One region of the Enterobacter sp. UPMP701 genome, then DNA from elsewhere that is predicted to be linked to it. Evidence: riboswitches for the same ligand, from Rfam matches in the RefSeq annotation. Region 1 holds a riboswitch; the other holds the start of a gene.
What was found. A riboswitch is a leader RNA that binds a small molecule or an ion and turns the genes downstream of it on or off. The one in region 1 is predicted to bind thiamine pyrophosphate.
Positions count from the first base shown of each region.

Region 2: linked by a shared signal. The riboswitch ahead of thiM (hydroxyethylthiazole kinase) and the one ahead of thiB (thiamine ABC transporter substrate binding subunit) in region 1 are both predicted to bind thiamine pyrophosphate.

Region 1 is NZ_JBSKJN010000009.1:58,938-63,954, forward strand. It holds gene ACWKXT_RS17755 (sugar efflux transporter) at 1-753, opposite strand, end outside; gene sgrT (glucose uptake inhibitor SgrT) at 874-1,026, opposite strand; gene sgrR (HTH-type transcriptional regulator SgrR) at 1,115-2,770, shown strand; TPP riboswitch at 2,807-2,907, shown strand; gene thiB (thiamine ABC transporter substrate binding subunit) at 2,939-3,922, shown strand; gene thiP (thiamine/thiamine pyrophosphate ABC transporter permease ThiP) at 3,898-5,017, shown strand, end outside.
Region 2 is NZ_JBSKJN010000003.1:136,166-141,182, forward strand. It holds gene ACWKXT_RS09290 (glycoside hydrolase family 32 protein) at 1-240, shown strand, start outside; gene ACWKXT_RS09295 (hypothetical protein) at 290-760, opposite strand; gene ACWKXT_RS09300 (YadA-like family protein) at 920-1,948, opposite strand; TPP riboswitch at 2,592-2,689, shown strand; gene thiM (hydroxyethylthiazole kinase) at 2,725-3,495, shown strand; gene thiD (bifunctional hydroxymethylpyrimidine kinase/phosphomethylpyrimidine kinase) at 3,492-4,292, shown strand; gene ACWKXT_RS09315 (GntR family transcriptional regulator) at 4,335-5,017, shown strand, end outside.

The DNA.
Region 1 (5,017 bases):
CTTGTCCGGCAGACCCAGATCGCTGCTGATCCACAGCGGCATATCGATGATGTACATGGTGTTGCAGGTCCACATCAGCGTGGAGGCGATAAACAGCATCCGGACGTTCTTATCCTGCCAGCCGCTCACCTGGGTGATGGGCTTATCCGTCGTCTGCTCAACCCGGGCGACAGAGGGCAGCGCGAAGGCAATCAGCACCAGACTAATGACAAAAATCCCCGCAGCGATGGAAAACATGGTGGTAAAGCCGTAGTTCAGCGCCAGCATGAATGCCAGCGGCGGGCCAATGACCCACGCCAAAGAGAGCTGTGCGCGCATCACCGAGCTGAACATCACCACTTCCCGCGCCGAGTTATCGGCGTATTCACGGGCCAGCGCGAAGAGCTGCGGCATGGCGGTATTCGCGAGAGAGGCCAGCAGCACGCCGCAGGTGATGAGCGTCAGGTAGTGGCGGTTGAAGGCAAAGAGCAGCGCGTTGCCCACGGCCATCGCGCAGCAAAAGAGGATCAACTTACGGCGATCGCCCTGGCTGTCGGATCGTTTCGCCAGCGCGAGGCTGACCAGGATCCCGGCAATCGCGTTGACGGTGTAAAACAGCCCCACCCAAAACGGCTGCGCCCCCACCTCGCGGCTGAGAAACAGACTCAGCGTCGGTGCCTGAAGCGCCCCTGCCACGCCCATCATAAAGGCCACCAGCATAAAAGCGGCGTACACGCCGTTCAGGCGTCGCCCCATCGTCATCAACCACAGCATGCGCAAGTCCTTGTGAAAGCGAATCGAAATTGGGTGAAAGAATAAACGAAAAAAGCCAGCAAAAACATTTTGCTGGCGGGTGATAAACACCAATACTCAGTCACACATGATCGAGGCGAGTTAGCGGGAAGAGGTCGGTTTCGTAACGTCCCACTGCATCAGTTCTTCTAACGTTTTCAGCCGTTGCTCTGCACACTGGCGGGCCAGCCAGGACACTCCCTTTGTCGCTGAAAAGTACTGCTGATAAAACTGACGTGCGGTAGACCTCTTCATAATTTACCTCCTCGCTTCATCGGGAAGAATTATTGGCCTAATATAGGGATAAATAAATTGCTGGTTTTTTGTCAGGAGTTCCCCTTTTATGCCTTCTGGTCGTCTGCAACAACAATTTATCCGCCTCTGGCAGTGCTGCGAGGGGCAATCGCAGGAGACCACGCTGAACGAGCTGGCTGACCTGCTCAACTGTTCACGCCGACATATGCGCACGCTGCTCAACACCATGCAGCAGCAGGGCTGGCTGAACTGGGAAGCCGAAGCGGGACGCGGCAGGCGCTCGCGCCTGACCTTCCTCTATACCGGTCTGGCGCTGCAGCAGCAGCGGGCGGAAGATCTGCTTGAGCAGGATCGCATCGATCAGCTGGTACAGCTGGTGGGCGACAAAGCCGCCGTGCGCCAGATGCTGGTCTCGCACCTTGGGCGCAGCTTTCGCCAGGGTCGGCATATTCTGCGGGTGCTCTACTACCGTCCGATGAAAAATCTGTTGCCCGGCACGGCATTACGGCGTTCTGAAACCCACATGGCCCGACAAATTTTCAGCGGCCTGACGCGCATAAATGAGGAAAACGGGGAACTGGAAGCGGATATCGCCCACCACTGGCAGCAGCTTTCTCCCCTGCACTGGCGTTTCTTTTTACGCCCGGGCATTCACTTCCACCATGGCCGCGAGCTGGAAATGAGTGACGTCATCGCCTCTCTGGAACGCGCCCGCACGCTTCCGCTCTATTCGCACATCTCGCGGATCCACTCTCCCACGGCATGGACGCTGGATATTGAGCTGTCGCAGCAGGATAAGTGGCTTCCCTGGCTGCTGGGCTACGTGCCGTCGATGATTTTGCCCGGCGAGTGGGAATCAATGAACAATTTTGCCAGCCTGCCGATTGGCACCGGGCCTTACTCCGTGTCCCGCAATAACAGCAATCAGCTGAAAATCCGCGCGTTCGACGACTACTTTGGCTATCGGGCGCTGATCGACGAAGTGAACGTCTGGGTATTACCGGATCTCAATGAAGACCTGAGCTGCGGGCTGACGCTGGAAGGCCCCACCACGGGAGAAAAAGCCGTGGAAAGTCGCCTGGAGGAAGGATGCTATTATCTCCTGTTTGACCGCCGCACCAACCGTGGAGCAAATCAGGCCGTCCGCAAGTGGGTTAGCCACGTTTTGTCCCCTTCCAATCTGATTTACCATGCGGAAGAGCAGTACCAGACATACTGGTTCCCGGCGTACGGCCTGCTTCCGCGCTGGCACCACGCCCGCCCGGTGCACTGCGACAAACCCGCAGGACTGGAGTCCATCACCCTGACCTACTACCGCGAGCACGTAGAGCATCGGTTTATTGCCAGAATCATGACCCGACTGCTGGCGGCCGAGGGGGTCACGCTGGAGGTCAACGAAGTCGACTATGACGAATGGCACCAGGGGGATATCACCAGTGATATCTGGCTCAACAGCGCCAACTTTACCCTGCCGCTCGATTTCTCGCTCTTCTCGCACCTTTACGAAGTCCCGCTGATCCAGCACTGCATCGATCGAGACTGGCAGCAGGATGCCGCCCAATGGCGGGCGGGCGAGATGAATCTGGCTGTCTGGTGCCAGCAGCTGATGGCGGAGCAGGCAATCGTTCCGCTGATCCACCACTGGCTGATGATTCAGGGCCAGCGCAGTATGCGCGGCCTGCGGATGAACACCCTGGGCTGGTTTGATTTTAAATCCGCCTGGTTTGCACCGCCGGAGCCATAACGCTTTCGTAATATTCACCAAATCATTACAATACTGCCGTTCTCAACGGGGTGCTGCATCAATGATGTGCGCTGAGATAATACCCGTCGAACCTGATCCGGATAACGCCGGCGAAGGGATTTGAGGCTGTCGCTCAAAATCCTTTGCCACTCAACCCTGAGGTGCAAAGTGTTAAAAAACGTTCTTCCCCTGCTGGCGCTGGTTGCACTGCCTGTTTTCGCTAAGCCCGTCCTGACGGTCTACACCTACGACTCCTTCTCTGCCGACTGGGGCCCTGGCCCGGTAGTCAAAAAAGCCTTTGAAGCCGACTGCAACTGCGAGCTGAAGTTCGTGGCGCTGGAAGATGGCGTGTCGCTGCTCAACCGCCTACGCATGGAAGGGAAAAACAGCAAGGCCGACGTGGTGCTTGGGCTGGATAACAACCTGCTGGAAGCCGCGACGCAAACCAAATTGTTTACCAAAAGCGGCGTGGCGGCAGATGCCGTTAACGTGCCGGGCGGCTGGAAAAACGACACCTTTGTGCCGTTCGATTACGGCTACTTTGCTTTTGTTTACGACAAAAACAAGCTGAAAAACCCGCCGAAGAGCCTGAAAGAGCTGGTCGAAAGTGACCAGAAGTGGCGCGTGATTTATGAAGATCCGCGTACCAGCACGCCGGGCCTGGGCCTGCTGCTGTGGATGCAAAAGGTCTACGGGGATAAAGCGCCGGAAGCGTGGCAGAAGCTGGCCGCCAAAACCGTTACCGTCACCAAAGGCTGGAGCGAAGCCTACGGCCTGTTCCTGAAAGGCGAAAGCGATCTGGTGCTGAGCTACACCACCTCTCCGGCCTACCACATTATCGCCGAGAAGAAAGATAACTATGCTGCCGCGAATTTCGCTGAAGGGCACTATCTGCAGGTGGAAGTGGCTGCCCGCACCGCCGCCAGCAAGCAGCCGGAGCTGGCCGAGAAGTTCCTGAAATTTATGGTTTCACCAGCGTTCCAGAACGCCATTCCCGCGGGCAACTGGATGTATCCGGTCACCAGCGTTGCGCTGCCCGCAGGTTTCGAGCAGTTGACCAAACCAACCACCTCGCTGGAGTTTACGCCGCAGCAGGTCGCCGCGCAGCGTTCAGCATGGGTAAGTGAATGGCAACGCGCCGTCAGCCGTTGATTCCCGGCTGGTTACTTCCCGGGCTGCTCGCCGCCGTATTGATGGTGGCGGTCAGCATGGGGGCTTTTCTTGCATTGTGGTTCAACGCGCCAGAGAGTGACCTGCTCGCACTCTGGCACGACAGCTATCTCTGGCATGTTATCCGGTTCTCCTTCTGGCAGGCGTTCCTCTCCGCGCTGCTGTCGACGATCCCGGCTGTTTTCCTTGCGCGGGCGCTGTATCGCAGACGTTTTCCCGGCAGGCAGGCGCTGCTGCGCCTGTGCGCCATGACGCTGATCCTGCCCGTGCTGGTGGCCGTTTTTGGCATCCTGAGCGTCTACGGTCGCCAGGGCTGGCTGGCCTCGCTCTTTGCGTCTTCAGGCCTGGAATGGACCTTCTCTCCCTACGGGCTGAAGGGCATTCTGCTGGCGCACGTCTTTTTCAATATGCCGATGGCGACGCGTCTCTTTTTGCAGGCGCTGGAGAATATCCCCGGCGAGCAGCGCCAGATTGCCGCCCAGCTCGGCATGCGCGGCTGGTCATTCTTCCGCTTTGTCGAATGGCCGTGGCTGCGCCGCCAGATTGCTCCGGTTGCCGCGCTGATCTTTATGCTCTGCTTTGCCAGCTTTGCCACCGTGCTCTCTCTCGGCGGCGGACCGCAGGCTACTACCATCGAGCTGGCAATCTATCAGGCTTTAAGTTACGACTACGATCCGGGCCGCGCCGCGCTGCTGGCGATGGTGCAGATGGCGTGCTGCCTTGTGCTGGTGTTGCTGAGCCAGCGACTGAGCAAAGCGATTCCCGCAGGAAGCAACAGCATTACAGGCTGGCGCGATCCGCAGGACAGCCTGCACAGCCGCGTCTCGGATTTTGTGCTGATCGCGCTGGCGCTCCTGCTTCTGCTGCCGCCGCTGCTGGCCGTTATCGTTGATGGTCTGAATATGAACGTGCTGTCAGTACTGCAACAGCCCGTCCTTTGGCAAGCGACGTGGACCTCATTGCGCATCGCGCTGGCAGCCGGGTTAATCTGCGTGACACTGACCATGATGCTGCTCTGGAGCAGCCGCGAGCTGTACGCGCGACATGCCCGTAAAGCCGGACACGCGCTGGAGCTGT
Region 2 (5,017 bases), on a different contig from region 1:
CTGGAGCGTCACTATCCGCAATATGGCTTGTGTGGGACCCGAAGCGTCGCGCTTAACCTGAACGACACGCTAAGCCTGCGCCTGTTCTTTGACTGCTCGTCTGTGGAGGTGTTTGTCAATGAGGGCGAGGCGTGCCTCAGCAGCCGTATATATCCTGATGCCGAGTGCCGCGAGCTGGCGTTGTTTGCCTGGGCGGGGAGCGCGTCGCTTATTGATGCCGGGGCGTGGCAGCTAGAGTAATATGTTAAGGCCTGCAAATGAAAAAGGCGACAGGTGTCGCCTTTGTTTTCTATTTAATCTTTGTTGCGTAGCCTACAAACTTTCCTTCTTTACTCACCGCTAATTTGCCTTTAGCGGGATAGTAAATGAAGGTGTATAGCCCTTGGGAATACACTTTTGCCTGAGGTTCGTTTTCATCCAGCGCGCCCAATACACCATCGACATCCAATATCTCACCTTTAATCGTGATCTTCATTCCTTCCCATTTAAAGGCGTAAACCGTTTTAGCTGCCTGAGCATGTTGTTTCGCGTCTTTTTTAGCCCAGATCCCCGTGCCCGCAGCGGCATCACGCGCGTTCGCCCATGCTGCATTTTGTGCAGCTTCATTGTAAGCATTCTGGCGATTTTGTTCGGCCAGGTAGCAGGTATCATTGCTGATACCCTGTCGCTCACATTCGGCCATGCGCTGAGCAGGTGACGTACACGCAGAAAGCAGGATGGTAGCACCAGTTATTAATACTGCTAAGAGTGACTTTATCATTACGATGATACCTTAGATGACATATATTCGATAAAAGAAGGTTTAATTGCCGCAAATATAATAAGCCTGATACATAATACCTAACCATGCGCCAACGATAATAAGTATCAGGTACAATATTACAGAGATAAGAATGTATTTTGTCATGCTGGTTATTTATTAAAAGCCGATCCCTACGCCGACTGAAGCTCCCATGTTATTTGCTGTGTCATCAGAGAAGCTCACTTTACCAACCATATGTTCGTTAAAGTTAACCGACGCCCCAACTGCTAAAGCGCTTTCACCGTTGTAAGTCGCGCCGCCAGCCGAGAACATCACGCGCTGATTCGTTTGCACCTGAGGTAAACCGGCCATCGCCATCGCGCCACTGATACCTGCGTTTGCTTCTTTCTTATTATTATCGACTTCCTCACGTAGCGATCTAAATTGCTGGTTAGTGTTGTTATTCAGAGCCTGTAATGTCTGTTTGGTAGCCTGCAGTTTCTCAGCCTCGGCAGTAATAGCCTGGCTATTAGTTGCGACTTTAGCTTGCGTTGCCGTATCTACCTGCGTTCGTGTCACGGTGGTCATCACGCCATTTTTTCCATCTTGGCCATCTTTACCATTCGCTCCGTCACGTCCGTTAATTCCAGCAACGCCTTGTGCGCCTGTATCGCCTTTATCACCTTTAGCGCCATCTTTTCCATCTACGCCGTTAGTTGGTTTTGGTGCATTCTCAAGAGCTAAGAGGCGGCTATCTTGCACAGCGTTAACTGTTTCAATATGAGTAATTGCAGTTCCGTTAGTAAGCACGCCTTTTAACGCCACATCACCTTTTGTATTAGCAGTGTCAGCAAGAGCGCCTGCTAATTTAGCTTCCTGATCTACCTGAGAAACAGTCGTTTGAAGAGAGGAAATATCAGAGGTGTTAGTGCTGATATTATTTTTACTTACGTTGATCTCGTCTTGCATGCGGTCACGATCGCCCTGCAAGTTATAGATTTGCCCGTCTTGTGTTGCGTTTTCAGCTTTCATATTATCCAGATTATAAGCGGTATTATTAGTTCCCTGAATCTGAATGAAAGTACCTGAGTTGGTTACGTTATCGTTAAGGTCGACGTTTACATCAGCAGCTTTAGTTACATTCATAGAACAAGTCAAAATAACACCCGATACAAAAGCAGTAACGGCATTTTTAGCAACTTTCATTTTAAAAGCACTCATCATTTAAAAAGTAAAAATGGGTAAGGCTAGCTATCCTGGCGTGTTGATGTAACGTCTGGTTACGCCTGATTAAAATAACGGGGTTACGTAGAATTTTGAATAAATCACTTAATTCGTAACGTGCAGTAACTATCAATTAATGCGAGCATTTAGATATTGATCTAAATCATAAATGACATGAATAGCCAAAGTGACTTTTTACGGGGGTGATGCAAAATATCTCAATGTTTACATTAACTTATAAGGTGTGCAGCCTAATACCTGTTTCGTGGTAACACCTTGATTGAGAGGCTAAATGTTTAACGGGGTTAAACGGTTTGGAACTCACTTTATATTTCATTCGAAATGATATTCAATGATTAATGAAGCATAAAATAGACTAACTGAAAACGAAAAAAATTATGTTAGTAGAGCTATTTCTTAAACGCTGAAAAAGTCGGTGTTTTTTGGACGTAATGGAAATGTTATAGAGAATGGTGTTGATTCAAAGGAGTGGCATAATAGTCCTGTAATTATCGCTGCTAGCCTTATCTTTTGCACCTGTTCTGCATGAAGAAGCGATCCCCGAAAGGGCGCTTGCGTCAGCATGAAACTTGCCCTAATCTGGCAAAATGTAAGCTAATACTTACCATATGACTCGGGGTGCCCTTCTTCGTTGAAGGCTGAGAAATACCCGTATTACCTGATCTGGATAATGCCAGCGTAGGGAAGTCAGATGCCTTCCCGGTCATCGCTTCTTCACGCAAGGCAGGAGCGAACCCATGCAGCCTGACCTGCTCGATTTACACGTTTTACAACACTTCCGAACCCGTTCTCCGCTGACCCACTGCATGACCAACGACGTCGTACAGACCTTTACGGCCAACGTTTTGCTGGCACTGGGGGCATCCCCGGCGATGGTGATTGACGCAGAAGAGGCTGAACATTTCGCTTCGATCGCCGATGCGCTGCTGATTAACGTCGGCACGCTGACCTCGCCGCGCGCACAGGCGATGCGTCGGGCAATAGAAAGCGCGGTGGCGGCAGGGAAGCCCTGGACGCTGGACCCGGTTGCGGTGGGTTCCCTGACGTTCCGCACCCGTTTTTGCCATCAAATCCTGGCTCTGAAACCGGCCGCCATTCGCGGTAATGCCTCCGAAATCCTGGCCCTTGTCGGTATGAGTGCGGGCGGGCGCGGCGTCGATACGACCGACAACGCCGCCAGCGCGTTGCCAGCCGCTCAGGTATTGGCCCGCCAGACCCATGCCATTGTGGTCGTCACCGGCGAGGTGGACTACATCACTGACGGAGAGCGGACCCAAACGGTAACGGGCGGAGACCCGTTAATGACCCGCGTGGTAGGAACCGGGTGTGCGCTTTCTGCCGTTGTGGCGGCGAGCTGCTCGCTGCCGGGCGACCGGCTGGATAACATTGCCGCGGCCTGCGGATGGATGAAACGTGCCGGAACGGTAGCCGTGACAGCCTCTCGTGGACCAGGCAGTTTTGCCAGCGCGTTTCTGGATGCGCTCTACGCGCTGGAGGAACAGGCATGAAGCGAATTAACGCCCTGACCATTGCCGGTACCGACCCCAGCGGCGGCGCGGGCATCCAGGCCGATCTGAAAACCTTCTCCGCGCTGGGTGCCTATGGCTGCTCGGTGATCACCGCCCTGGTGGCACAAAACACGCACGGGGTGCAGTCGGTCTACCGTATCGAGCCGGATTTTGTTGCCGCGCAGCTGGATTCGGTGTTCAGCGACGTCCGAATCGATACCACCAAGATCGGCATGCTGGCTGAGACGGACATTGTGGAGGCGGTGGCCGAGCGCCTTAAACGCTATCAGGTGCAAAACGTGGTGCTGGATACCGTCATGCTGGCAAAAAGCGGCGATCCGCTGCTCTCCGCCTCGGCCGTGGCGACGCTGCGTCATAAGCTGCTGCCGCAGGTGGCGCTCATCACGCCCAATCTGCCGGAAGCCGCCGCGCTGTTAGGCACCTCGCACGCAAAAACTGAACGTGAAATGAAGGAGCAGGGGAAAGCGCTGCTGGCGATGGGCTGCGGTGCGGTGCTGATGAAAGGCGGGCATCTGGATGATGCTGAAAGTCCGGACTGGCTTTTCACCCGTGACGGCGAACAGCGTTTTACGGCCCCGCGCGTGCAGACCAAAAACACCCACGGCACGGGGTGCACTCTCTCTTCCGCGCTGGCGGCGCTGCGCCCGCGGCATGACTTCTGGGCCGATACGGTGCGCGAAGCGAAAATCTGGCTCTCGGCCGCACTTGCCAAAGCCGATACTCTGGAGGTGGGTCACGGTATTGGGCCGGTTCACCATTTTCATGAATGGTGGTAAGCCTTATACTGGCAGGAAACACCACGCCTGAGAAAAACAGAGATGGAACAAGCGCATACCCGGTTAATCGCCCAACTGAATGAACGGATCGCCGCGCCGGACAACACGCCGCTGTACCTGAAATTTGCCGAAACGGTTAAAAACGCGGTTCGCAGCGGCGTGCTGGAGCACGGGAATATCCTTCCCGGCGAGCGCGATTTAAGCCAGTTAACCGGGGTGTCGCGCATTACCGTGCGGAAAGCGATGCAGGCGCTGGAGTCTGAAGGCGTGGTGACGCGGGCCCGGGGCTACGGGACGCAAATCAACAACATCTTTGAATATTCGCTCAAGGCGGCGCGCGGGTTCTCACAGCAGGTAGTGCTGCGCGGCCAAAAGCCCAATACGCTTTGGGTCAACAAACGGGTGGTGAAGTGCCCGGATGAGGTGGCCAATCACCTTTCACTTCCCCCGGAGAGCGAGGTTTTCTTGCTTAAACGCATTCGCTACGTTGACGACGACGCGGTGTCTATTGAAGAGTCCTGGGTGCCGGTCGGGCTCATTCCCGATCCGGATGCGATTGGTATTTCGCTGTACGACTATTTCCGCAGCCAGAATATCTTCCCCCAGCGCACCCGTTCACGGGTCAGCGCCCGCATGCCGGACAAGGAATTTCAGGCGCACATCAAAATGGATGACAAAATACCGGTACTGGTGATCAAGCAGGTTGCGCTTGACCAGCAGCACCG